Regions from separate parts of the Aeromonas encheleia genome, predicted to be linked through region 2. Evidence: riboswitches for the same ligand, from Rfam matches in the RefSeq annotation. Region 2 holds a riboswitch; each other region holds the start of a gene.
What was found. A riboswitch is a leader RNA that binds a small molecule or an ion and turns the genes downstream of it on or off. The one in region 2 is predicted to bind cyclic di-GMP.
Positions count from the first base shown of each region.

Region 1 (7,493 bases), 1.1 Mb from region 2:
TGGCGCGCCAGCGCAGGGAGAGCGGCAGCACGTCCCGGCGAAAGGTGAAGCCGTACAGCAGGTGCTGGGAGGTGATGACGAAGGTGGAGCCCACTATGGGCAGCAAGGGGGTGCCGGCCCCGAACAGGGTGGTGGCCGAGAGCTGGGCGGCGCCGGCATAGACCAGCAGCGACATCAGCTGGGCCTGCAACGGGCTCAGCCCCACCTGCAGCGCCAGGGCACCGCACAGTATCCCCCAGGGGATGACGGAGATGGAGAGGGGCAAAATATCGAGGGAGGCACGCCACCAGAGCGCGCTGGTACTCTCGGGCGCGGGGGCGCTCGTTCCTGACATCATGGGATCATCCTTGTTACATCCACGGCGAGCCGGAAAAACTAGCACGGTGCAGGCGGGGATGTCACGCCATCGTCAGGGGGAAATGACACGCCCGCGCGATGGCGGGCGTGAGGAACCGGGATCAGGGCTGGATGATGATGGGGGTGCCGGGTTCGATGGCGCTCCACACCTCGTCCAGATCATGGTTGAGCATGGCGATGCAGCCGTTGGTCCAGTTGGACGGCTGCAGACGACGGTTGCCGATGTCGTTGCGCTGACCGTGGATCATGATCATGCCACCGGGATTGACGCCCTTCTCGTTGGCCATCTTGATGTCATCCAGATTCGGGTAGTTGATGTGGATGGCCTTGTAATAGCCGGAGTTGGTCTTCTTGTAGTCGAGGATGTAACGCCCTTCCGGTGTGCGCTGATCCCCTTCCCGCAACTTGTGTCCCTTCGGGGCCGGGCCCAGGGCGATCCAGTAGCGTTTGACTTCCTTGCCATCCTTCATCAGGGTCAGGCTATAGCTCGACTTCTTGACCACTATCATGTCGGCAGACAGGGTGGCAAAACTTAAGGCGGGCCACAGCCCCAGCAAACACAGTAATACGGCTCTCATTCCATCCCTCGACAAGCCTTCAGGGCTTTTTTGTTAGCAAATCATCTGAATATCGCCACTCTCTGGTGACGAGCGAGCGCCATGATATGGGATCGCCATCAATACTCAATATATCCAGAGAAACATATCTGTGACCAGCGTGACGAACGCCCCGTCCATCCACCGCCCCATCACATTAATTAATAGCTAAAACAGCTAGATGGCGCCAAGCGGTCGTTTTAAGTGTTTCATTCAAGCCCCCTCTCAGCCCCCACCTCGGGATCCGGCCTGCCCCCGCAGGCGCCGTCGCGCCTTCCCGCCGCCAGCCGTCCCCGATAACCCCGTCCAGCCGCGCGACCGAGGGCGTCACCAGCGCGCAGAAATGACAGAGCCCTGCCAAGGGGCAGGACTCTGTGGTGGGTGGGGATCCCTTAGCCGATAGAAGCTGGCTCGGCCTGGTAGTGGCGCCGGATCCAGGCCTCGAAGTCGGCCAGCATGCGCGCCTCCGACTCGCTGTTGTCGGCGATGAGCGCCTCCCCGTGCACCACCCGGATGCGGGCATTGAGCGGGCTGCCCTCGCCTGCCGGCGGCCGCTGCCGCGCCGCCGCCATGCTGGCCGATGCCAGCTCCCAGGCCTCGGCTACGCTCCGGTTGCAGACCCGGGCCAGGGGAGCGGCGCTGAAGCCCTCGCCGGTGAGGCTCTGCAGGGTCTGATCGTGGGTCATGCCGTTGCCCGGCCCCCAGTAATGGGCGGCCAGATCCGGTCCGATGCGCGGGTTGTCGGTGAGATAACCGTCGCGCCGCAGGAAATAGGCACGGGTCTGCTCCACCGCCATCAGCGCCAGCAGGTAGCCGTGGTAGGCGCAGGCCGACTCCTGGTTGAGCAGGTGCGGGATCGCCAGCAGCGGCCGCGGGCTCTCCACCCCCAGGATCTTGCGCTCCCAGCGGCGCGCCAGCGCCAGCACCGCGGCCGGGGTGCGATCGCCATCGGCCATGGCGTAGAGATCCCGCTCGAAGTAGGAGACCAGCGCGATCTGCCGCTCGTTGAAGGCGCGAAATGGCTGCCGCGCCTCTATCATGGCCCCGATGAGCGCATCCGGGATGGGCTCCCCGCTCTCGCTCCTGGCATAGCGCTTGAGCCAGTCCGCATCGTCCAGCAGGCTGTCGCAGAACATGGACTGGGTCTCGGCATAGGCCATGGAGGTGGGCGGGAACTCCTGGGAGAAGCAGGGGGCGTTGCCGGTCACGTTCGCGAAGTGGGCGGCGTGGCCCCCCTCGTGGAACAGGGTGTTGAGGCCGCTCCAGCCACTGCCCACCTGGGACGGATTGGCCAGGCTGGTGAAGTTGACCACGGCGGGCACCCACTGCCCCTCCTGCCAGAAGCTCGGCACCGGACCGTGGCAGAAGCCGTTCTCGTATTTCCCCTCCCGGGTCAGCAAGTCCAGGGTGAGGGTCGCCTCCCGATACTGGATGCCGAGCCGGCGGAAGCTCTCGACCCAATCCTGCAGCGCCCGCGAGAAGGGCACGTAGGGGTCGAGCTGGCGGGTCACGTCGCCGCTGACGAAGTAGCGCAGGTTGTGGGGCAGCAGCGCCGCCTCCCCCTTCGCCGCCTTCAGCTCGGCCAGGCTCAGGTGCACCCGCTCTTCGGTGCGCTCGATGAAGTCATCCAGCACCGCAAACAGCTGCTCCGGGCTCATCTGCTCGTTCTTGCGCACCTTGTAATCGAAGTAGTCGCGATAGCCCATGGCGCGGGCGAAGCGGTTGCGCAGCGCCACTACGTCCAGGTAGCCATGGTCGACCACCCACTGCTCCAGGCTGTGGAACATGTCGAGGGCACTCTGGCGCACCGCCTCGCTCGGGCTGGCGGCCAGGCTGGTGCTGGCCGCCGGCAGGCTGCCGGCCACCTGGCGGCCCCGCTCGTCCAGCAGGCTCAGCTTCAAGCCCTTGCGACGGGAGAACAGGTCCGCCTCGGCGACCACCAGCTCGTCCATCAGGGCCGCCGCCGCCGGATCCTCGATGACGTTGCACTCGAAGAAGGCGATCCAGCCCCCCAGGCCGCGTCTGAGATCCGCCCCGTCGGCCTGGGCGAGCATCTCCCTCAGCTCCGGCAGCCGCGCCGGATTGGCACAGAACGCCTTGTAGGCCTGCTCGGCGGCGGTGAAGCCGGCCTGATCGTCGCTGGTGCCCATGTAGGTGGACCAGAACAGATCCTCCTTGCGCCTGTGCACCCGCAGGTAGTCGGCGTTGAGCTGGTTCAGGTAATTCCTGGCAATGGAACTCATAAATTCCCTCTTGTTATCGGTGGCGCCTGGCCATCCGTTCCTTTTTGGTGGTGTCCCTCCCCGGTCGGGGCCGGGACAAACGTGCGCCGGGATGCGCGTCACCACGCTATCAAAAGTGGGCCTGTCTGTCTGCTGCTCATGGGGGCAATGAGCGGACATCCCGCGATCCTGGGCAGCCGGCTGAGCCATAAAGGATCCACCTCGATCCAGGATCCCTCCCCTGCCATGGAGTCCAGGGTCGGCAAGGGGATGCCGCCTCGGCATAAGATGCGTGAAATCTGAATATTAATCAGAACAACAATCCGGGGCAGTGAACATGACCAGGGGAATACCCATGCAAAAACAGAAAGTTAAGTAATGGCACTACTCCGATGAGTCGAACCGTAAAGATTTACACTTAATAATTTAATCAAAATAAGTCATGATGATGTCGTCGTCTTCAAACGCGACACCATGACCATTTATGTAGTCATTTGGCAAACTGGTTGAAAGGCCAGGACGCAAAGCCTCCGGTCTAAAGACATGTCGTCCAGGATAGCGGGGTTGCCACACCCAGGTGTGTATCGGGGATTTCCCCTGCCAACTTGACTGCCCACATCACCGAACAGAGGAATGTATGGCAGCAAAAATTCAACTCAATCATGTGGCCGCGGCGCTGGCGTTGCTGGCCAGTGGCGGCGCACTCGCCCACGGCTATATCAACCAGCCGGAGGGTCGCAACTATCTGTGCAAGACCGGCGGCAACAGCCAGTGTGGCGCCATCCAGTGGGAGCCCCAGAGCCTGGAGGCACCGTCCGGCTTCCCCAACGGCGGCCCCGCCGACGGCCAGATCGCCTCGGCCGGCCACCCGCAATTCGGTGAGCTCAATGCCCAGACCAGCGATCGCTGGACCAAGCGCGAGGTGCAGGCCGGGCCCTTCGCTATCAGCTGGAGCTTCACCGCCAACCACGTGACCCGCAACTGGCGCTACTACCTCACCAAGCAGGAGTGGAACCCGAACCAGCCGCTGACCCGCGACTCCTTCGATCTCAATCCATTCTGCGTGATCGAAGGCAACATGGTGCAGCCGCCCAAGCAGGTCACCCACCAGTGCACCCTGCCGGCACGCACCGGCTACCAGGTCATTCTCGGGGTGTGGGAAGTGGGCGATACCGCCAACAGCTTCTACAACCTGATCGACGCCCGCTTCGAAGGCGGCACCCAGCCCCCGCTGAGCTGGAGCCAGGGCGGGACCATCTACCCCTCCACCGATCTCGCGGCCGGCGACAAGGCCAGGACCCGGGTGTTCGACGCCAGCGGCGAGCGCACCGATCTGCAGACGGTGCTGACCATCGCCAACGCCGAGCAGGGCCAGAAGAACAACTGGGCTCACGATCTGGCGGGCAAGATCAACGCCGAGCAGAGCCAGATCCGTGCCGGTCAGCAGGGTGGCGACGGCCAGTTCAACCCGGTCTACGGCCAGAACCCCATCTACCTGAAGGCGGGCAGCAACCTGCAACGGGTCGAGATCCAGCTCGAACAGCAACAACCGCCGGTGGGCAACGACATCAACGTGAGCGGTCTGGAGAGCGAGTACCTGCTCGACAACGGCAGCGTCACCCTGGCCTTCACCGTCACGGCGCAAGGGGACCTCGCCGTCACCAATACCCTGTATGACCATGGCGGTGTCGCCAAGGGCCAGACCGGCGCCGACATCAAGGACAGCAGCCAGAGCTTCACCATGCCGGTGAGCGGCCTGAGCGCGGGTCACCATCAGCTGGTGATCGAGGGCAAGCCCAAGGCGGGTGGCGAGCCGCTGCAGCAGACCCTGGATCTGATGCTCAAGGATCCGGCCAGCGGCGGTGACTACCAGTTCAGCTTCCCGGAGGGCCTGAAGTCCTACACCGCAGGCACCAAGGTGCTGCAGCCCAAGAACGGCAAGGTGTATCAGTGCAAGCCCTACCCCTACAGCGGCTGGTGCACTATCTGGTCCAGCTCGGCGACCCAGTATGAGCCCGGCGTGGGCAGCAACTGGCAGGATGCCTGGACCGAACTGAAATAACGCGCGTCGACAGATAAGCAAACAGGGAGCCGATGGCTCCCTGTTTGTTTATGGCATGTCAGCCCATTCAGATCTGGTAATCGAGGGCCGGCTCGTGGCTCATGGCGCGGGCCTGGATCTCGGCCAGCGCCAGTTCCGGGTTGCAGAGCTGGATGAACTGCCAGGCGAAGTTGTGCTGGAACTGCCCCTGCTTGAGCCCGATCCAGGCGGTGTGCGGTGCGAACAGCCGGCTGCCATCGAGCTGCACCAGCCCCTTGTCACGCTGGGCGTCGAACGCCATGTCCGCCAGTATGCCGACCCCCATCTCCAGCTCGACATAGGTCTTGATGACGTCGGAGTCCTGGGCGGTCAGCAGGATCTGCGGCGCTATCCCCGCCTCGGCGAAGGCCTCATCCACCCGCGCCCGTCCGGTCAGCCCGGCCTGGTAGGTGATGATGGGCCAGTTCGCCAGCGCCTCCAGGGTCAGCTCCCGCTCGGCGGTCAGGGGGTGCTGCTCTGGCACCACTATGTTGTGATGCCAGCGGTAGTAGGGGAAGGCCACCACCCCTTCGCTCTTGTCGAGCTGCTCGCTGCTGATGCCGATATCCACCTCGCCGGTCTGCACCAGCCGCACTATCTCTTCCGGCCCGCCCTGGCGCAGTTCCAGCTGCACCAGCGGGAACTGCTCGCGAAAGGCCTTCACCACCCGCGGCAGGGCGTAGCGCGCCTGGGTGTGCGTGGTCGCCACCAACAGCCGGCCCGAATCCCGGTTGGCGAAGGTGCTGGCCAACTTGCGGATGTTGTTGGCGTCGTTGAGGATGCGCTCGGCGATCACCAGCAGTTCCTTGCCTGGCTCCGTCATGCCGAGCAGTCGCTTGCCGTAGCGAATGAACAGCTCCAGCCCAAGCTCCTCCTCCAGCTCGCGGATATGGCGGCTGACCCCGGACTGGGAGGTGAACAGGGCGTTGGCAACCTCGGTCAGGTTGTAGTCCCGCCGCGCCGCCTCCCGGATAATGCGTAGTTGCTGAAAATTCACGTCATCGCCTCCTGCGCTGACCGGTCGTCGGGTCTGCCCCGCCGCCGCTTTCTTGTTTTATTGCCAGCCCGGGCTCATACCGGGCCGCAAACCTGAAACTGTGTCACCGGCGCGGGCAAGCCGCCACCGCTCTTCCGGGGATAAGAGCCAAGACTCCCCACCACGTATTCGGCTCCCTCAGATCTGATGATTTGGGATAGAGCCGAGCCTTAACAGCCACGAACGGAGTCCGCTCCATCAGATCTGATGATTTGGGATAGAGCCGAGCCTTAACAGCCATGAACGGAGTCCGCTCCATCAGATCTGATGATTTGGGATAGAGCCGAGCCTTAACAGCCATGAACGGAGTCCGCTCCATCAGATCTGATAGTCCGGATAGAGCTGCGCCTGCTTGGCCACCAGGCGCACCCCCTGCCCCGGCGCGAAGGCCCGGGCGGCCTCCTTGCTCAGCTCGGCCTCGAAATGCGCCCCCTGGGTATCCCCGGTGCCGCGCAGCTCGACCCGGATCCGCGGCCCCATGGGCAGCAGGCGGGTGATGGTGGCACTGATGCCACCGGGCGCATCAGCGGGCAGGATCTCCAGCTCGTGGGGTCGCACATAGGCGATGGCGGCACTGCCCTGGGCCAGATGGGAGATGGCGGATCCCCCCAGCCGCTGTTCGCCGATGCCGAGCCCCTGCTCCGCCACCCGGCCGCGGAACAGATTCACGCTGCCGAGGAAGCTGTGTACGAAGGAGCTGGCGGGCTGGTCATAGACCTCGGCCGGGGTGCCGATCTGCTCGACTCGGCCGGCGTTCATCAAGACGACGCGATCCGCCACCTCCAGCGCCTCCTCCTGATCGTGGGTCACGAACAGGCTGGTGACGTGCAGCTCGTCGTGCAGTTCCCGCAGCCAGCGGCGCAACTCCTTGCGCACCTGGGCGTCGAGGGCGCCGAACGGCTCATCCAGCAGCAGCACCTTGGGCTGCACCGCCAGGGCGCGGGCCAGGGCGACCCGCTGGCGCTGGCCACCGGAGAGCTGGGTCGGATAACGGTCGGCCACGTGGCTGAGCTGGACCAGATCCAGCAGCTCCTTGACCCGGCTGCGGATGGCAGCCTCGCTCGGGCGCTCGCTCCTCGGCTTGACCCGCAGGCCGAACGCCACGTTCTCGAACACCGTCATGTGACGGAACAGCGCATAGTGCTGAAACACGAAGCCGACGTTGCGCTCGCGCACATGGAGGGCCGAGGCATCCTCCCCCC
Region 1 covers NZ_LR134376.1:701,377-708,869, reverse strand. Annotated here, with positions in the region: gene EL255_RS03385 (AzlC family ABC transporter permease) at 1-337, opposite strand, end outside; gene EL255_RS03380 (L,D-transpeptidase family protein) at 459-935, opposite strand; gene EL255_RS03375 (M3 family metallopeptidase) at 1,346-3,196, opposite strand; cyclic di-GMP riboswitch class I at 3,662-3,747, shown strand; gene gbpA (N-acetylglucosamine-binding protein GbpA) at 3,813-5,237, shown strand; gene cbl (HTH-type transcriptional regulator Cbl) at 5,305-6,252, opposite strand; gene EL255_RS03360 (sulfate/molybdate ABC transporter ATP-binding protein) at 6,610-7,493, opposite strand, start outside.
Region 1: linked by a shared signal. The riboswitch ahead of gbpA (N-acetylglucosamine-binding protein GbpA) and the one ahead of lafK (lateral flagellar response regulator transcription factor LafK) in region 2 are both predicted to bind cyclic di-GMP.

Region 2 (7,493 bases):
ATGTCGGCCACCTGCCGCACCCCGTTTACCTTGGCGCCAGATTGATCGGCCACATAGGCTAGGCAGCGATCCAGGGTCAGTCGCAGTTCCCCCAGCACGTGTTCACTGACACTGCTGAGGCTGGCGACCCGTACCAGCAGATCGTCATGCACCGAACCGGGCAAGGCATCGAGTACGGCCGACGCCGTCTGGGGAGGAAGGAAAGCGAGCAACACCGCCTGCATCTGCGGGTGTTCATTGCGGAAGAAACGGGCGAGGACATCGGCAGGCACCCACTGCAGACGCTGGATATCCTGGCTCATCACATCGCCATACAGACTGTCAAGCAGGCTGCGGGAGAGACGCTGACCCAGCGCCAGATCCAGCGTCTGTTCAAGGTACTCTCTTGAGGCGCTGCCAATACCGCTCTGCTCGCGGTATTGATTGAAGAACTGTTGCAGCGTCCACTTCGCCTCGATCGAGCTCACACCGGACAGGCCTGCCATCTTGGAGATGAGGCTCTGCACCTCATCCCGCGAGAGTTTCTGCATCACCTTGGCGGCGGCCTCGGTCCCCATGCTCAGCAGCAGGATGGCGGCTTTCTCGAGGTTGTCGATATCGATGTCGACGGCATTCTGGTTCAGATTAACGTTGCTCATTACCACTCACCCATGATCTGACCACTTCTGCCACGCGGGCCGTGTCCTTCTCCACCAGCAGTTGCAGGTGCTTGAGCTGGACTTCCAGTTCAGAACCAGGTTCCGGCAGCTCCTCCAGATCCAGCGAAGAGAACTGGGGTTCCATCTTGTGTTCGGCATGGATCAGGCCATTGCTGGCCGATCTTCCCTCCAGCAGCGCATCGGCCTCACGGCGCATGGCGAGACCGACCGTGGGTTCCTGTGCCTCATCCTGCTCCTCCGATGGCTCTGCATCGGGATATTGCTGGGTGCGTACCAGGTGTTTTACCAGCGGCCGGATACCGAAGAACACCAGCGTCAGGCCCAGCAAGCCCCCCACCAGATAGCGCAGTGAATCCTGCCAGTACGGCGTCTCCAGCCAGCTGGACTCCGGCGGAGTGATCGGGGCAGCACCGGTAAAGTCGAACACCTGCAAGCTGAACTGATCGCCACGGGTAGTATCAAACCCTACCGAGCGCTCCACCATCTGCCGGATCTGCTCCAGCTGTTCGGCATTCCAGCCCTCCTTGGGGCCACTCTGCTGATTCAACAAGACGGATACGTTCATCCGCTCGAGTCGTCCCTGCTGATAGCGGGTGTGCACTATGGTGCGGCTGTTTTCATACTGCTTGCTGATTTCCTGGCGTTCGGTGCGGGTGTCGTTCTTGGCAGGCTCGGGCGTCGCAGCATTCCCCTGAGCCGCCTGATCAGCCGGAGGCGTCGTCTCGGGCGGACGATTGGAGAGTGCTCCCGGGATGCCGAGCGCCAATGCATCTATGGTCTTGTCAGACTTGTTGGACTCCTTGGTTACCACGCCTTGCGGATCCAGCTGCTGCTGAGTCTCTTCCACCGCATTGAAGTTGACGTCTGCTGCTATCTGTACCCGGAAGTTCCCCGTGCCCAGCATGGGGTAGAGCATGTCGCTGGCACGCTGGCGGATGTATTGTTCCAGCTTGCGCACATACTCCATCTGTTGGACACTCTGCTTGCCGAAGCCTGCCCGGTCTCCCAGCTCGGCGCTCAGCAGCTGGCCGGCCTGATCCACTATGGTCACGGCCCCCGGCTTCATGCCGGAGATACTGCCCGCCACCAGATTGGCGATCGCCTCCACCTGACCAGGCTCCATGGACTGTCCAGGCTGCAGATCCAGCATCACAGACGCGCTGGGTTTCTCTTCGTCACGGCCGACAAACAGGGTTCTCTTGGGGATGGCCAGGTGCACACGAGCACTGCGCACCGCGTCCAGCGAGATGATGGTTCTGGCCAGTTCCCCTTCCAGCGCATGCCGATAACGTGCACCTTCCATGAACTCACTGGTGCCCAGCCCGGTGACCGTATCCAGCCCTTCCAGACCGGCCGGCATGGCGGCTCTGACCCCACGAGCCGCCAGCGCCATCCGGATATGAGCCAGCTGATTTTCTGGCACCAGGATCTGGCCGGTGCTCTTCTCCAGCCGGAATGGCACCTGCTCCTTCTCCAGCATCTCCATGATGTTGGCCGTGTCGTAAAGCTCCTGCTTGCCGTAGAGGGGGACGTAGTTCTTGCTGGAGGTCCACAGGATCACCACTATGGTACCTGCGACGATCGCGGCCAGCAGGGCAATGGTCAGAATGGATTTGTTGTCGCGGGACAGCGTGCGCCAATTGCGCAGCCCTTCCTGGACCCGAGTCATGAAAGAGCCAGGAGACTCTTGGGTAGACGATACCAGTTCAGTCATTACCAACCTCAGAGCGGCATGCGCATGATGTCATCGAAACCCGCCATCAGCTTGTTGCGCACCTGCATCAGAGCGGAAAAACTGAGACCGGCTTTCTGACTGGCCACCATGGCCCCGACCAGATCGTCACTCTGACCCGCGTCGACGGCGGTCATCAAACTGGACGCGATATTTTGCTGCTCGTTAACGCGTCCGACGACGTCGCGCATGGCGTCGCTGAACGATACAGTCGATGCATCATTCGGCTCTATGGAAGGGGTTTGATTGGCGACACGCTGCATTTCCTGCATCTGCTGCAGGAGCGTCACCTGTGATGACATGATCTCAATCTTCACTCGGTTATCCCTTAGTTTTGAATCTGCTGCTCGACATCTATGCCCTGCTCACGCATGGCAGCCAGCTTGTATCTAAGCGCCCGGGTCGTCATCCCAAGGGCCTCAGCCGTACGAGTCCGATGACCACGAAAACGACGCAAGGTCTCTAGCACGAATTGAAATTCAGCATACCGCCTCGTCTCGCTGAGCCCTTCCGGCGCGGCGAGTGTCTCCGGTAACAGGTTGTCGGCTTCGACGGTGTAATGGGGCAACATCAAATCGACGGCCTGAATATGCAATCCGCGAGCCATAATTAAGGCCCGCTGGATGACGTTATCCAGCTCGCGAACATTGCCTGGCCAGTCATAGGCGAGCAGCTGTTTACACGCGCTCTCGCTCAGACGATAGCCCTGCTGTGCGCCGTAACGCTCGATGAAGTACTCGGCCAGCGGCAGGATGTCGTCTTGCCGTTCCCGCAACGCGGGCCAGCTCATGGGCAGAACATCGAGCCGGTAGAACAGGTCTTCGCGAAACTCTCCCTGTGCCACCAGATCCCGCAGATCCCGGTTGCTGGCGGCGATGATCCTTACGTCCAGCGCGATCACCTGATGGCTGCCCAGGCGTTCCACCTCTTTCTCCTGCAGCACCCGCAGCAACTTGGCCTGCAACGCCAGTGGCAACTCGGAGATCTCATCAAGCAGCAGGGTGCCCCCCTGCGCCAATTCAAACTTGCCCTGCTGGCTGGCAATAGCTCCGGTGAAGGCGCCCTTGCTGTGCCCAAACAAGATGGACTCGAGCATGGCCTCCGGAATGGCCGCACAGTTGATGGCCACGAAGGGTTTGCCAACACGGCTGGACATCTCATGGATATAGCGAGCCAGGCGCTCCTTGCCCGTGCCCGACTCGCCGCCGATGAGGATGGTGGCCGAGGTCTTCGCGGCTCGCCTGGCGAGTTGCAGCACTTGCTGGCTCAGGGAGGAGGCCGCGATCAGGTTGGGAATGGCTTGACGCAGGCGCAGAGCTCCCCTGACCACCTCGATCATCTGTCGCGGGCTGAAAGGCTTGATGATGTAATCGATGGCGCCGGCCCGCATGGCTTCCGCCGCCAGATAGGCCTGATGCTCATTGACCATGATGATGCAGCTGGTAACGGCCAGTTGATGCATCACGGAGGGGCCCGCCTCGGTCATGGCCGCCATGTCGAGCAGGATCAGATCGACCGTGTGTTGGGAGAGAAATGTTTTCGTTTGAGGAAGGGAATCCAGGCAGGAAACACGATAGCCAGAATTCAACAATATCTCCTCAATGTCGTTTCCATTTGATAACGATGGGGAGACAAATAATAGATGTGGCAGCGCTTCAATACCGAGTGATATTGAACTTTCCTTGATAGATGAATCAAAAAGCATATAAACCCGAACCTGTGATTGTACATGAATCAATCAACAGAACTGACGTGCAAAAATAAAAACGCACCACGACAAGAGCAACGCTTCTTAATGAGCGCTCGCTCTATATTAGGCATGGAAACAAGGCTGGAATCATAGCCTTGGTAACCCCGCTATCATTAACATCAATGCTGTTAGACCGGAGGCTTTGCGTCCTGACTTTTCAGTTCAGTTTGCCTTTATCATGCGACGATCCGTATTAGGATGGCATGGCTCTGTTGTCCCTAAAGCCATGTGACACATGTAGTTTGTTATATTTTGTAATATTGTTTTATTTTTTTTAACATGTCGTTACGTCAAAAGCCGTCACATGATAACGGCTTTATAAGACAATTCAAGCGGATATGCGGAATAGCCTCTTCCTGCTAGCCTGCATGACTGGCAATTCAACTTCAGCCTAGAGTCCCAATAACCTCGACCCGCAAATCTTCCGGGATCTCGTTATAAGAGAGTACTTTGAGACCTTTTGAGAAAGAGCGGGCATAACGGGCGATCAGCGGTCTGAGCTGGGGCATGACCACTAATACGGGAGCATATCCCTGTTGCTGCAACTGCTCCTTCACCAGCGGCATATTTTGTTGCAATTGCGCCAATAACTGGGGATCGACCGGGAAGCTGTCCAGCTGGATTTTTCCCTGCTGCTGGGACTGATTCATCGCCGTCAACAGCGTCTGCTCCAGGCGATCGTCCAGGGTGAAGGCGGCCAGGATGTCACGCGAGCCTATCGCCTGCCTGACGATCTGACGCTTCAAGGCACAACGCACATCCGACGCCAGCAGGACGGGATCCTTGGTCAGCTCGCTCGCATCCAGCAAGGTGGTAGCTATGGTGCGGATGTCGATGAGGCTGATCTGCTCCTTGAGCAACTGGCGGAAGACCCGCAACTGCTGCATCTGGGTCAGGGCCAGATTGAGTTCTTCCGCCAGGCGGGGAGACTGAATGGCCAGATATTGGCCCAGTTTGCCCACCTCATCGTGACCAAACAGCGCATCGAGCTGCTCTCTGAGTAGCTTGCTGGCATGGGTAGCGATGACGGTGGCAGAGTCGACCACCGAATAGCCCAGGTTGAGCGCCTTGGCCTTGTTGTCCGGCGAAATCCAGACCGCACTCATGCCGTAGGCCGGGTCCTGGGTGAGCTCTCCATCCAGCGTACCGTATGTTTCTCCGCTGCTGATGGCCATCAGCCGCTGGCAATCCACATTCCCCATGGCCAGGGCGATGCCGGACAGCTTGATACGATATTGATCGGGTTGCAGTTGCAAGTTGTCACGTACCCGAATTTCCGGCAGCAGGAAGCCATATTGCTCGGAGAGGGTTTTTCGAATGCCGCGAACCCGGGCGAGTAACTCGGCCCCCTTGTCCACTTCCGCCAGCGGCACCAGCCGATAGCCGAGTTCGATGGCGACGGAGTCCACCGGTGGCAGATCCTGCCAATCCAGCCCCTGGGGCTCGGGTTGCACCATCTGCCGGGTCAGTTCCTGGGCCGCGTCCAGAGCCGGATCCTTGAGCCGACGCTTGCTCACGCTCCAGCCGGTCCATGCCAGTACGGCGGCGAAGCTGAGGAAGGCCAGCATGGGCATGCCAGGTACGAGGCCCAGCACCAGCATGATGATCGCCGCCGTGTAGATGACCCGGGGCGATGCCAGGATCTGCTGGCCAACCTGATCCGACATCTCCCCTTCGTCGCTGACGCGCGTCACTATGATGGCGGCGGCAGTGGACATCAGTAGTGAGGGGATCTGGGCCACCAGGCCATCACCTATGGTGAGCAGGGCATAGATCCGGAACGCATCGGAAACCGGCAGCGAGTGCTGGAAGATACCGATGGCCAGCCCCCCCACCAGGTTGATGATGAGCACCAGCAAGCCGGCGATGGCATCGCCACGCACGAACTTGGAGGCACCGTCCATGGCGCCGTAGAAATCGGCTTCCTTGGCGATCTCTTCCCGCCGGGCCCGGGCCTGGTGCTGATCCAGGGTGCCGGCATTGAGATCGGCATCGATGGCCATCTGCTTGCCCGGCATGGCGTCCAGTGTGAAGCGGGCGGAAACCTCGGAGATCCGCTCTCCCCCCTTGGTGATCACCACGAAATTGATGATCATCAGGATCACAAAGACCACCAGACCCACCACGTAGTTGCCACCGATGACCACTTCCCCAAACGCCTGGATGACCTTACCGGCAGCCTCATTCCCCTCGTGACCATGCAGCAGCACGACCCGGGTGGAGGCGACGTTGAGGGAGAGCCGCATCAGAGTCGCGACCAGCAGCACAGTCGGGAACACGGAGAAGTCGAGCGGACGACGGGCCGAGACCGAGACCAGCAGCACCAGCACGGCCAGCACTATGTTGAAGGTGAAAAGGGCATCCAGCAGCCAACCGGGCAGGGGCAGGATCATCATCGCCAGGATCGCCAACAACATCATGGGGATCGCGGTATAGGATTGGGTCAATACACGCCAGTTCACAACTTACCTCTCAGGTTGACGTAACTCGGGCGGCACATGCAAAGGGGCAAGGGAATGGGGCTTCTTGCCCTTGCCAGCCTCATAGGCCCGTAGCTGCAATACGTGATTCAATACATAGGCGACTGCGGTGTACAGGCCCGCTGGCACTTCCTGATCAACCCGGGTGGAGTAGTAGATGGCCCGGGTCAGATCCGGCAGGCTCATCACCATCTTGTCGTGCTGCTTCGCCACCTGGCGGATCCGCTCCGCCATGCTGTCTACCCCCTTGGCGATCACAAAGGGCGCATTGGCCCGCTCGGGATCATATTTGATGGCCACCGCATAATGGGTCGGGTTCACGATGATCACATCCGCCTGCGGAACCCGCTGTTCGATACGGGCACGCGCCAGCATGCCCTGTACCTGGCGGATCTTGGCCTTGATCTCCGGGCGCCCCTCGCTGTTCTTGTGCTCGTCCTTGACCTCCTGCTTGGTCATCTTTAACTGCTTGTTCAGGGACCAGCGTTGGTAAGGCACATCCAGCACGGCGATCAGCATCTGCACGCTGCCAAGCAAGATAAATGCCTGGGAGAGGATCCCCAGCGCCTGCTCCATGGCGGCCTGCGGTGGCATACGGTTCATCATCAGCAGCAGGGGCCACTGATGCTTGAGCAGCAGGGCCAGGGTGCCACCGATCAGCAGGATTTTGAGAATGGATTTCAGCAGCTCCATCAGGCTGTGGGAGGAGAACATCCGCTTGAGGCCTTTGAGCGGATTGAGTTTCTCGCCGCTGGGCATCAACTTCTTCCAGGCCAAGACCATGCCACCCGGCACTATGCTGAGCAGGATCAGCAACAGCCCCAGAAAACCGAACAGCGGCAGCAGCACCCACAACATGCCGACCAGGGCCT
Region 2 covers NZ_LR134376.1:4,107,996-4,115,488, forward strand. Annotated here, with positions in the region: gene fliGL (lateral flagellar motor switch protein FliGL) at 1-638, opposite strand, end outside; gene fliFL (lateral flagellar M-ring protein FliFL) at 625-2,373, opposite strand; gene lfiE (lateral flagellar hook-basal body complex protein LfiE) at 2,382-2,708, opposite strand; gene lafK (lateral flagellar response regulator transcription factor LafK) at 2,720-3,982, opposite strand; cyclic di-GMP riboswitch class I at 4,236-4,323, opposite strand; gene lfhA (lateral flagellar biosynthesis protein LfhA) at 4,528-6,603, opposite strand; gene flhB (flagellar biosynthesis protein FlhB) at 6,607-7,493, opposite strand, start outside.

Region 3 (7,493 bases), 1.4 Mb from region 2:
TCTGAGTGCTAAAATGCGACGGTTTTTTTAATGAATTGGCCCAAGGCCCTCTACACAAGGCTTAAAGATGAAAGTCAAAACCCGTTTTGCTCCCAGCCCGACCGGCTTTCTGCATGTCGGCGGTGCCCGTACCGCGCTCTACTCCTGGCTCTATGCGAAAAGCCAGGGTGGCGAGTTTGTGCTGCGTATCGAGGATACCGATCTGGAACGTTCCACTCAGGAGGCCATCGACGCCATCATTGAGGGCATGGAATGGCTGGAGCTGAACTGGGATGAGGGTCCCTACTACCAGACCAAGCGTTTCGATCGCTACAACGCGCTGATCGACGAGATGCTGGCCGACGGCCGCGCCTACAAGTGCTTCTGCTCCAAGGAGCGCCTGGAAGCGCTGCGTGAAGGCCAGATGGCGAGCGGCGAGAAGCCCCGCTATGACGGCAAGTGCCGCGACAAGGCGCACGATCACCCGGCCGATGCACCCCACGTGATCCGCTTCCGCAACCCCACCGAAGGCTCTGTGGTGTTCGACGACCACGTCCGTGGCCGCATCGAGTTTGCCAACACCGAGCTCGATGACCTCATCATCCGTCGTACCGACGGCGCGCCGACCTACAACTTCTGCGTGGTGGTGGACGACTGGGACATGGAGATCACCCACGTGGTCCGTGGTGAAGATCACATCAACAACACCCCGCGCCAGATCAACATCTACAAAGCCCTGAACGCCCCGGTGCCGGAGTTTGCTCACGTCTCCATGATCCTGGGTGACGACGGCGCCAAGCTCTCCAAGCGCCATGGCGCCGTGTCCGTGATGCAGTACCGCGACGACGGTTACCTGCCGGAAGCGCTGCTGAACTACCTGGTGCGTCTGGGCTGGTCCCACGGCGATCAGGAGATCTTCAGCCTGGACGAGATGATCAAGCTGTTCAGCCTGGATGCCATCTCCAAGTCCGCCTCCGCCTTCAACACCGACAAGCTGTTGTGGCTGAACAACCACTACATGCGCAGCCAGGACCCGGTCCACGTCGCCAAGTATCTGGAGTGGCACATGGCCGCGCAGCACATCGACACCAGCACAGGCCCGACTCTGGCCGAGGTGGTGACCCTGCTGGCCGAGCGCTGCAACACCCTGGTGGAGATGGCCGCCCAGAGCCGCTATCTGTTCGAAGAGTACGAGGCGCTCGACGAAGCCGCCGCCAAGAAGCACCTGCGCGGTGTGGCCGCCGAGCCGCTGATCCTGGCCAAGGCCAAGCTGGTCGCGCTGGAGACCTGGACCACAGAGGCGCTGCACGAGCTGATCGAAGCCACCGCCGCCGAGCTGGGTCAGGGCATGGGCAAAGTCGGCATGCCGCTGCGCGTCGCCGTGACCGGGCTGGGTCAGTCCCCCGCCATCGACGCCGTGATGGCGCTGGTGGGCAAGGAACGGGTATTGGCGCGCATCGATCGCGCCCTGGCCTATATCGAAGCACGCATGGCCGCCGAATAAGCGCCAGTCGTTGACAACAAAGGGCTCCCGAACGGGGGCCCTTTGTTTTTGGCAGACAAGTAGATTTGTGACATAAAACAGTGAGATAGCCATCTGGTTGGCGCTAAAAACAGCTAACTGTCTGAATTTTGACTAAACGCTCCAGTCGGTGTTATTTTTGGGTTGACAGCAAAGCGGGTGATGCCTATCATGCGCCTCCGTTGCCAGAGATAACTTTGGTAGCGCCGAGGTGAGTTGGGGTTATAGCTCAGCTGGGAGAGCGCTTGCATGGCATGCAAGAGGTCCGCGGTTCGATCCCGCGTAGCTCCACCAAATTCTTCTCGGACAATCTGGAATCCAAGGGGTTATAGCTCAGCTGGGAGAGCGCTTGCATGGCATGCAAGAGGTCCGCGGTTCGATCCCGCGTAGCTCCACCAGGTTCCTGATTGTAGAAATGAAGTACCCAGGGCAGTGCGGTGTGTATCACCCAGGCCGACCTTTGTGGGGTTATAGCTCAGCTGGGAGAGCGCTTGCATGGCATGCAAGAGGTCCGCGGTTCGATCCCGCGTAGCTCCACCACTATTTGATATTTGAATACCAGAGTTAGGGCAACCGGCCGCCAGAACCGGTTGTTTAAAGAGTAAAGAATTTGGGGTTATAGCTCAGCTGGGAGAGCGCTTGCATGGCATGCAAGAGGTCCGCGGTTCGATCCCGCGTAGCTCCACCAAATTCAGAGTTGAGGCTAGTCCTTGATTCAATACAACTTGGGGTTATAGCTCAGCTGGGAGAGCGCTTGCATGGCATGCAAGAGGTCCGCGGTTCGATCCCGCGTAGCTCCACCAAATATCAAAAGGCCACCGCATTGCGGTGGCCTTTTTGTTTTGGCTCCACTTTCCTTTTTACCCCCCAATTCTCGTCGACAAAAAAGCCCGCATCGGCTGCGGGCTTGGTGGCTATGGCAAGTCATCAGCCGTGGCGACGGCGCCAGGCCAGCGGCAACAGCGCCAGCAGCAGGGCACCCATGGCGCCAGCCCCGCTGCCATTGCTTGGCTCCTGCAGCTTGAGGTCGACGATGATGGGGTCGTGGTCGGAGGCGCTGAACGGGTTGTCGGACTTGATCATGTCGCCGGTGAAGCCGCGTCCATATTCGAACAGGTTGCTCTCGTAGGAGTTGATGTGCCAGTCGGCGACGGCCACCACCTTCTTGGCCAGCGCCGGGTTGGCGAGGGCGTAGTCCAGAGTGCCGAGCTCGGCCTCGTAGCTGTAGGAGATGGCCTTCTCCTGGTTGAACTTGACGTTCACATCGATCAGGCCATAGCTCTTGCTCACCTCCTGGCCGAGCTGCTCGTAGGGTTGCTCGCCGACGAAGGTGTGGGAGGCGGAGCGGATCTTGCGATCCGCCTTGGCCGCATCGTAGTCGGTCAGCACCCGGATCGGGTCTTCCTTGGCGTAGGAGTTGAAGTCGCCCACCAGCAGCACCTGGCCCGGCAGCTTGTTCATCGCCTCGCCCAGCACCTTGGCCGCACTCACCCGAAACTCGGTGCACTTGCCCTGCAGATCGGCGGGTTCGGTCTTGCCGTCCCCGTTCTCAAAGCAGCCAGAACCCTTGGATTTCAGGTGATTGACCACCAGCGTCAGGGGATCCTTGCTGCCCGCCACCGTGAAGCTCTGCACCAGGGAGTCGCGCTGACCGGCGCTCTTGGCGACGCCGCCCAGGATGTAACGCTGCTGCGGCAGTTGAATCACACCGGCTTCCCCGCTCGGGGTCAGCTTGGCCGGGCGATAGAGCATGGCCACCATGATGGCGTCGCCACCGAAGTAGCGCTCCTCGCCGAGCAGCGCCTTGGGCAGGCTGACGAAGGCGTAGTGCTGGCTGGCATCCTTCTGCTGGGCGTTCAGATGCGTGACCAGATCGCTGATGGCGGAGTGCTCGTCAAAGCCGTTGTTCTCCATCTCCATCAGGCCGAGCAGATCGGCGTCCATCTCGGTGATGGCGTTGACTATCTTGGTGCGCTGCTGCTGGAAATCTTCCAGGTTCTTGGCGCCCCTGTTGCAGCCCTTGGCGCTGTCCGCATCAGTCTGGTCCTTGCACAGCACGTTGAGAGCACCGCCCACGCTGGAGTGGCTGGTGAAGTAGTTGAGCACGTTGAAGCTGCCGATGCGCAGGTCAGTGCCGGCGGTGCGAGCCGGGGCGCTCTGGCGATCGTTCTCGTCGGTACGCAGCAGATCGCCGGCCGTGATGGTCTGCCCCTTCGGCACTATCAGCCGGTACTCGTCATAGCTGTAACCCACCAGGGCCTCCAGGTTGACCGGGGCATCGCCGATGCGCAGGTAACCCTGCTCCGGCTCCCAGGCGGGCAGCCAGGGTAGCTTGCCGTCGGCGGCCTTGAAGTCGGATTCGAGGAATACCCGGTTGCCCGCATTGGCCTGTGCCAGTGCCTTGGCCTCGCTGCTGCCCGCCACGTGCAGCTGGGTCGGTTTCATCAGCGGGGCCTGATGGGCGAGCACCAGGTTGTTGCGCCGGGCGGCGTAGTCGTAGCTGAAGTTGCGGCTTACCTTGAGCGCGCTGTCGGCATCGAGCCGCACCCGCATCCCCTCGTGACGCTCCAGCGCCCGGGCCAGGGTCTCCCCCTCCAGCACCCGCAGTGGCACGGCGGCGGGGACGCTGCCCTGCGCCAGCACCTGCAGGCGCGGGACCTTGCTATCCAGGACCGGCTTGAGCTGGGTATGGCCGTAGTATTCCGCCACCTTGGCTTCCAGACAGACCTCGGCCCCCGGCTGGATGGCGGGGTACTTGTTGATGTCACTCAGGAAGACGAAGATACCGTCCGAGCTCTGGGGGTTGCCATCGCCCTGGAGATCCTGCAGGTAGAAGCCCTTGTTCAGGCTCTCGCCGAGGGCGCTGACCACCGCCTTGACGGCCACCGTCTGGGTACTTTCAAACAGATCGTCCGGGATCAGCGGGCTCTTGTCGCCACTGCCCTGGATGGCGGGGATGGGGGTGAGGGCGTTGTCGGCCGGGCAGCTGAAGCCGGCGGCATGGATTGAGGGGGACGCGAGCGCGAGCCCCACGGCCAGCGACAGCAGGGTAGGTGTTCCTTTCATGGGTATTCCTTTTTTATTTTTGCCAGTGTTTCCATAGCCTTGGCACCTTGGCCAAGGGCGCGCATTGTCACATTTCTGGCACATCATACCAGTGAGCCAACGCACATTATGGGGAGGCAAAAGAGGCCTGTTTCGTTTTTATGACGTGGCTAACATTATGAAATTAATGATAAAAGTGTCACCGGCTGTGCGGGAGGATGTGGGGGGCTTGCTGGCGTTTACATATTTTTCTTCGAGAATGAAGATTGAGACTCGACCACTTGCTTCCTATACTCGCCCTGTTCCTCACGGAACCCAGGTAAAGGGCAAACCGGCAGTGATGCCGGGACGCAAAGCCTCCGATCTGCCGGATACTGGCCAGACAGCGGGGTTACCCAGGGTGACATGAGGGGATGTGGCCCCGTCCATGGCCTGTTGTCGACCCTTTCTCACCTGTTGCTATTGCGCTTTGCCCGGTCTTAAAAGCCAAGATAAAACAAGGATGATAACAATATGCAACAGACCCTAAGGCCCAGCAGGCTCGCCATGCTGGTCGCCCTTGCGGCTATGCCCGCCTGGGCGCAAGCCGCCTATCCCGCCTATCAGTCCGGCACCGCCTACAAGGCTGGCGATGTCGTCAGCAACGTCGGCAACCTCTATGAGTGCAAGGAATTTCCTTACTCCGGCTGGTGTGGCGCCTCGCCCTATCACTATGCGCCCGGGGTGGGTACCGTCTGGGCCGATGCCTGGAAACCCTTCAGCGATGGCGGCACGGCGCCGGGCCTCGGGCTCGCGATAAGCTCGCCCGCCGTTGGTAACGCTTTCAACGAGGGGGCGCCTGTGGCCCTGGCGGTAACCCTGAGCGGTGACAGCAGCGCCATGGTCAAGGTGGAGTACCTGATCGATGGCACCCAGGTCGCACTGAGCGGCGCGGCCCCCTGGTCGGCAAGCTGGGTGGCGAGCGGCGTCGGCCCCCATCAGCTCAAGTCCCGCGCCCTGGACAAGGATGGCAAGCTGCTGAGCGAAGCCGATGCTGCTTTCAGCGTCAGCGCCGTGGTGGCCCCGGAAGCGCCCAAGGCCAGCATCAGCAGCCCGGCCGCCGGCGCCAGGCTGACCCTGGGCCGGGTCGCCACGGTCACGGCCGATGTGACCGATGCCAACAACGATGTGGCCAGGGTCGAGCTCTATGTGAATGGCCAGAAGGTGGGCGAAGACAGTAGCGCCCCCTGGCAGCTGAACTGGACGCCCCAGAGCAAGGGGGTCGCCGGCCTCAAACTGGTGGCGACAGACAAGGGGAACCTGGTCGGTGAGTCGGCCCAGATCGATGTCACCGTGGAAGAGGCCGCGCTGCCCCCCACAGGTGGCAACCTCTCCTGCGACATTCGCCAGATCTACCGCGCCGATGGCAGCGAGTGTATGGGGGATGACCATGCCCGCCGCGTCATCGGTTACTTCACCTCCTGGCGCACCGGCAAGAACGGCCTGCCCGCCTACCTGGTGAACGACATTCCCTGGGACAAGATCACCCACATCAACTACGCCTTCGCGGCGGTGGATGAGCAGAGCCACCTGATCAAGGTGGACGACGCCGCCACCAAGCTGACCTGGGAGGGGGTACCGGGCGCCGAGATGGACCCGGAGTTTGCCTACAAGGGTCACCTCAACCTGCTCTCCAAGTACAAGAAACAGTACCCGGACGTGAAGACGCTGATCTCGGTGGGCGGTTGGGCCGACACCCGTGGCTTCTATACCGCCACCACCAAGGGCGATTGCTCGGTCAACACCGCCGGCATCAACGCCTTCGCCGACTCGGCGGTGGGCTTCATCCGCCAGTACGGCTTCGATGGGGTGGACGTGGACTACGAGTACCCCACCTCCATGAAGGATGCGGGCAACCCCAACGACTTCCCGCTCTCCAACCAGTGCCGGGCCAAGTTGTTTGCCAACTACGAAGTCCTGATGAAGACCCTGCGCAGCCGGCTCGACAGCGCCGGCACCGAGGATGGCCGCAAGTACATGCTGACCATAGCCTCACCGGCGTCGGCCTATCTGCTGCGCGGCATGGAGAACTTCCAGGTCACCCAGTACCTGGATTACGTCAACCTGATGACCTATGACTTCCACGGCGCCTGGAACAACTTCGTGGCCCACAACGCCGCGCTGTTCGACAACAAGGCGGATCCGGAGCTGGCCCAGTGGGGCGTCTATAGCCAGGCCCAGTACGGCGCCATCGGCTATCTGAACGCGGCCTGGTCGGCCCACTACTTCCGTGGCGCCCTGGCGGCCGGCAAGATCAACATAGGGGTGCCTTACTACACCCGTGGCTGGCAAGGGGTCACCGGCGGCACCCATGGTCTCAACGGCAAGGCGGCCTTGCCGAGCCAGAGCAATTGCCAGCCGGGCACAGGTGGCAGCACCATCCCCTGCGGCAACGGCGCTGTCGGCATCGACAACATCTGGCACGATCTGGACAAGAACGGCAACGAGGTCGGCGCCGGCGCCGTGCCCATGTGGCATGCCAAGAACCTGGAGCACGCGGCCAGCCTCGGCATCACCACCCTGCCGAGCTACGGTCAGGCCTGGGGTCTGGATCCCAACAACCCGGCCGACGTGATCCAGGGCAAGTACGTGCGTTACTACGATGACAAGGCGCAGGCGCCCTGGCTGTGGAACGAGGAGAAGAAGGTGTTCCTCTCCACCGAAGATGAAGAGTCCATGGGCAAGAAGCTGGACTACATCGTCAAGCGCGGCCTGGGGGGCGTCATGTTCTGGGAGATGGCGGGGGATTACGCGTTCGATCCGGCCAAGAACGAATATGTCATTGGCAGCACCCTCACCAGCCTGGCCTACGACAAGTTCAGGACGGCGAGCCAGCCCAATCTGAAGCAGAACGATCTGCCCGCTCCGGCGGCGCAGCTCGACATCGGCGTCAGCCTGAGCGGCTTCA
Region 3 covers NZ_LR134376.1:919,661-927,153, forward strand. Annotated here, with positions in the region: gene gltX (glutamate--tRNA ligase) at 68-1,483, shown strand; tRNA gene EL255_RS04405 (tRNA-Ala) at 1,720-1,795, shown strand; tRNA gene EL255_RS04410 (tRNA-Ala) at 1,824-1,899, shown strand; tRNA gene EL255_RS04415 (tRNA-Ala) at 1,966-2,041, shown strand; tRNA gene EL255_RS04420 (tRNA-Ala) at 2,114-2,189, shown strand; tRNA gene EL255_RS04425 (tRNA-Ala) at 2,229-2,304, shown strand; gene EL255_RS04430 (ExeM/NucH family extracellular endonuclease) at 2,429-4,567, opposite strand; cyclic di-GMP riboswitch class I at 4,862-4,945, shown strand; gene EL255_RS04435 (glycosyl hydrolase family 18 protein) at 5,093-7,493, shown strand, end outside.
Region 3: linked by a shared signal. The riboswitch ahead of EL255_RS04435 (glycosyl hydrolase family 18 protein) and the one ahead of lafK (lateral flagellar response regulator transcription factor LafK) in region 2 are both predicted to bind cyclic di-GMP.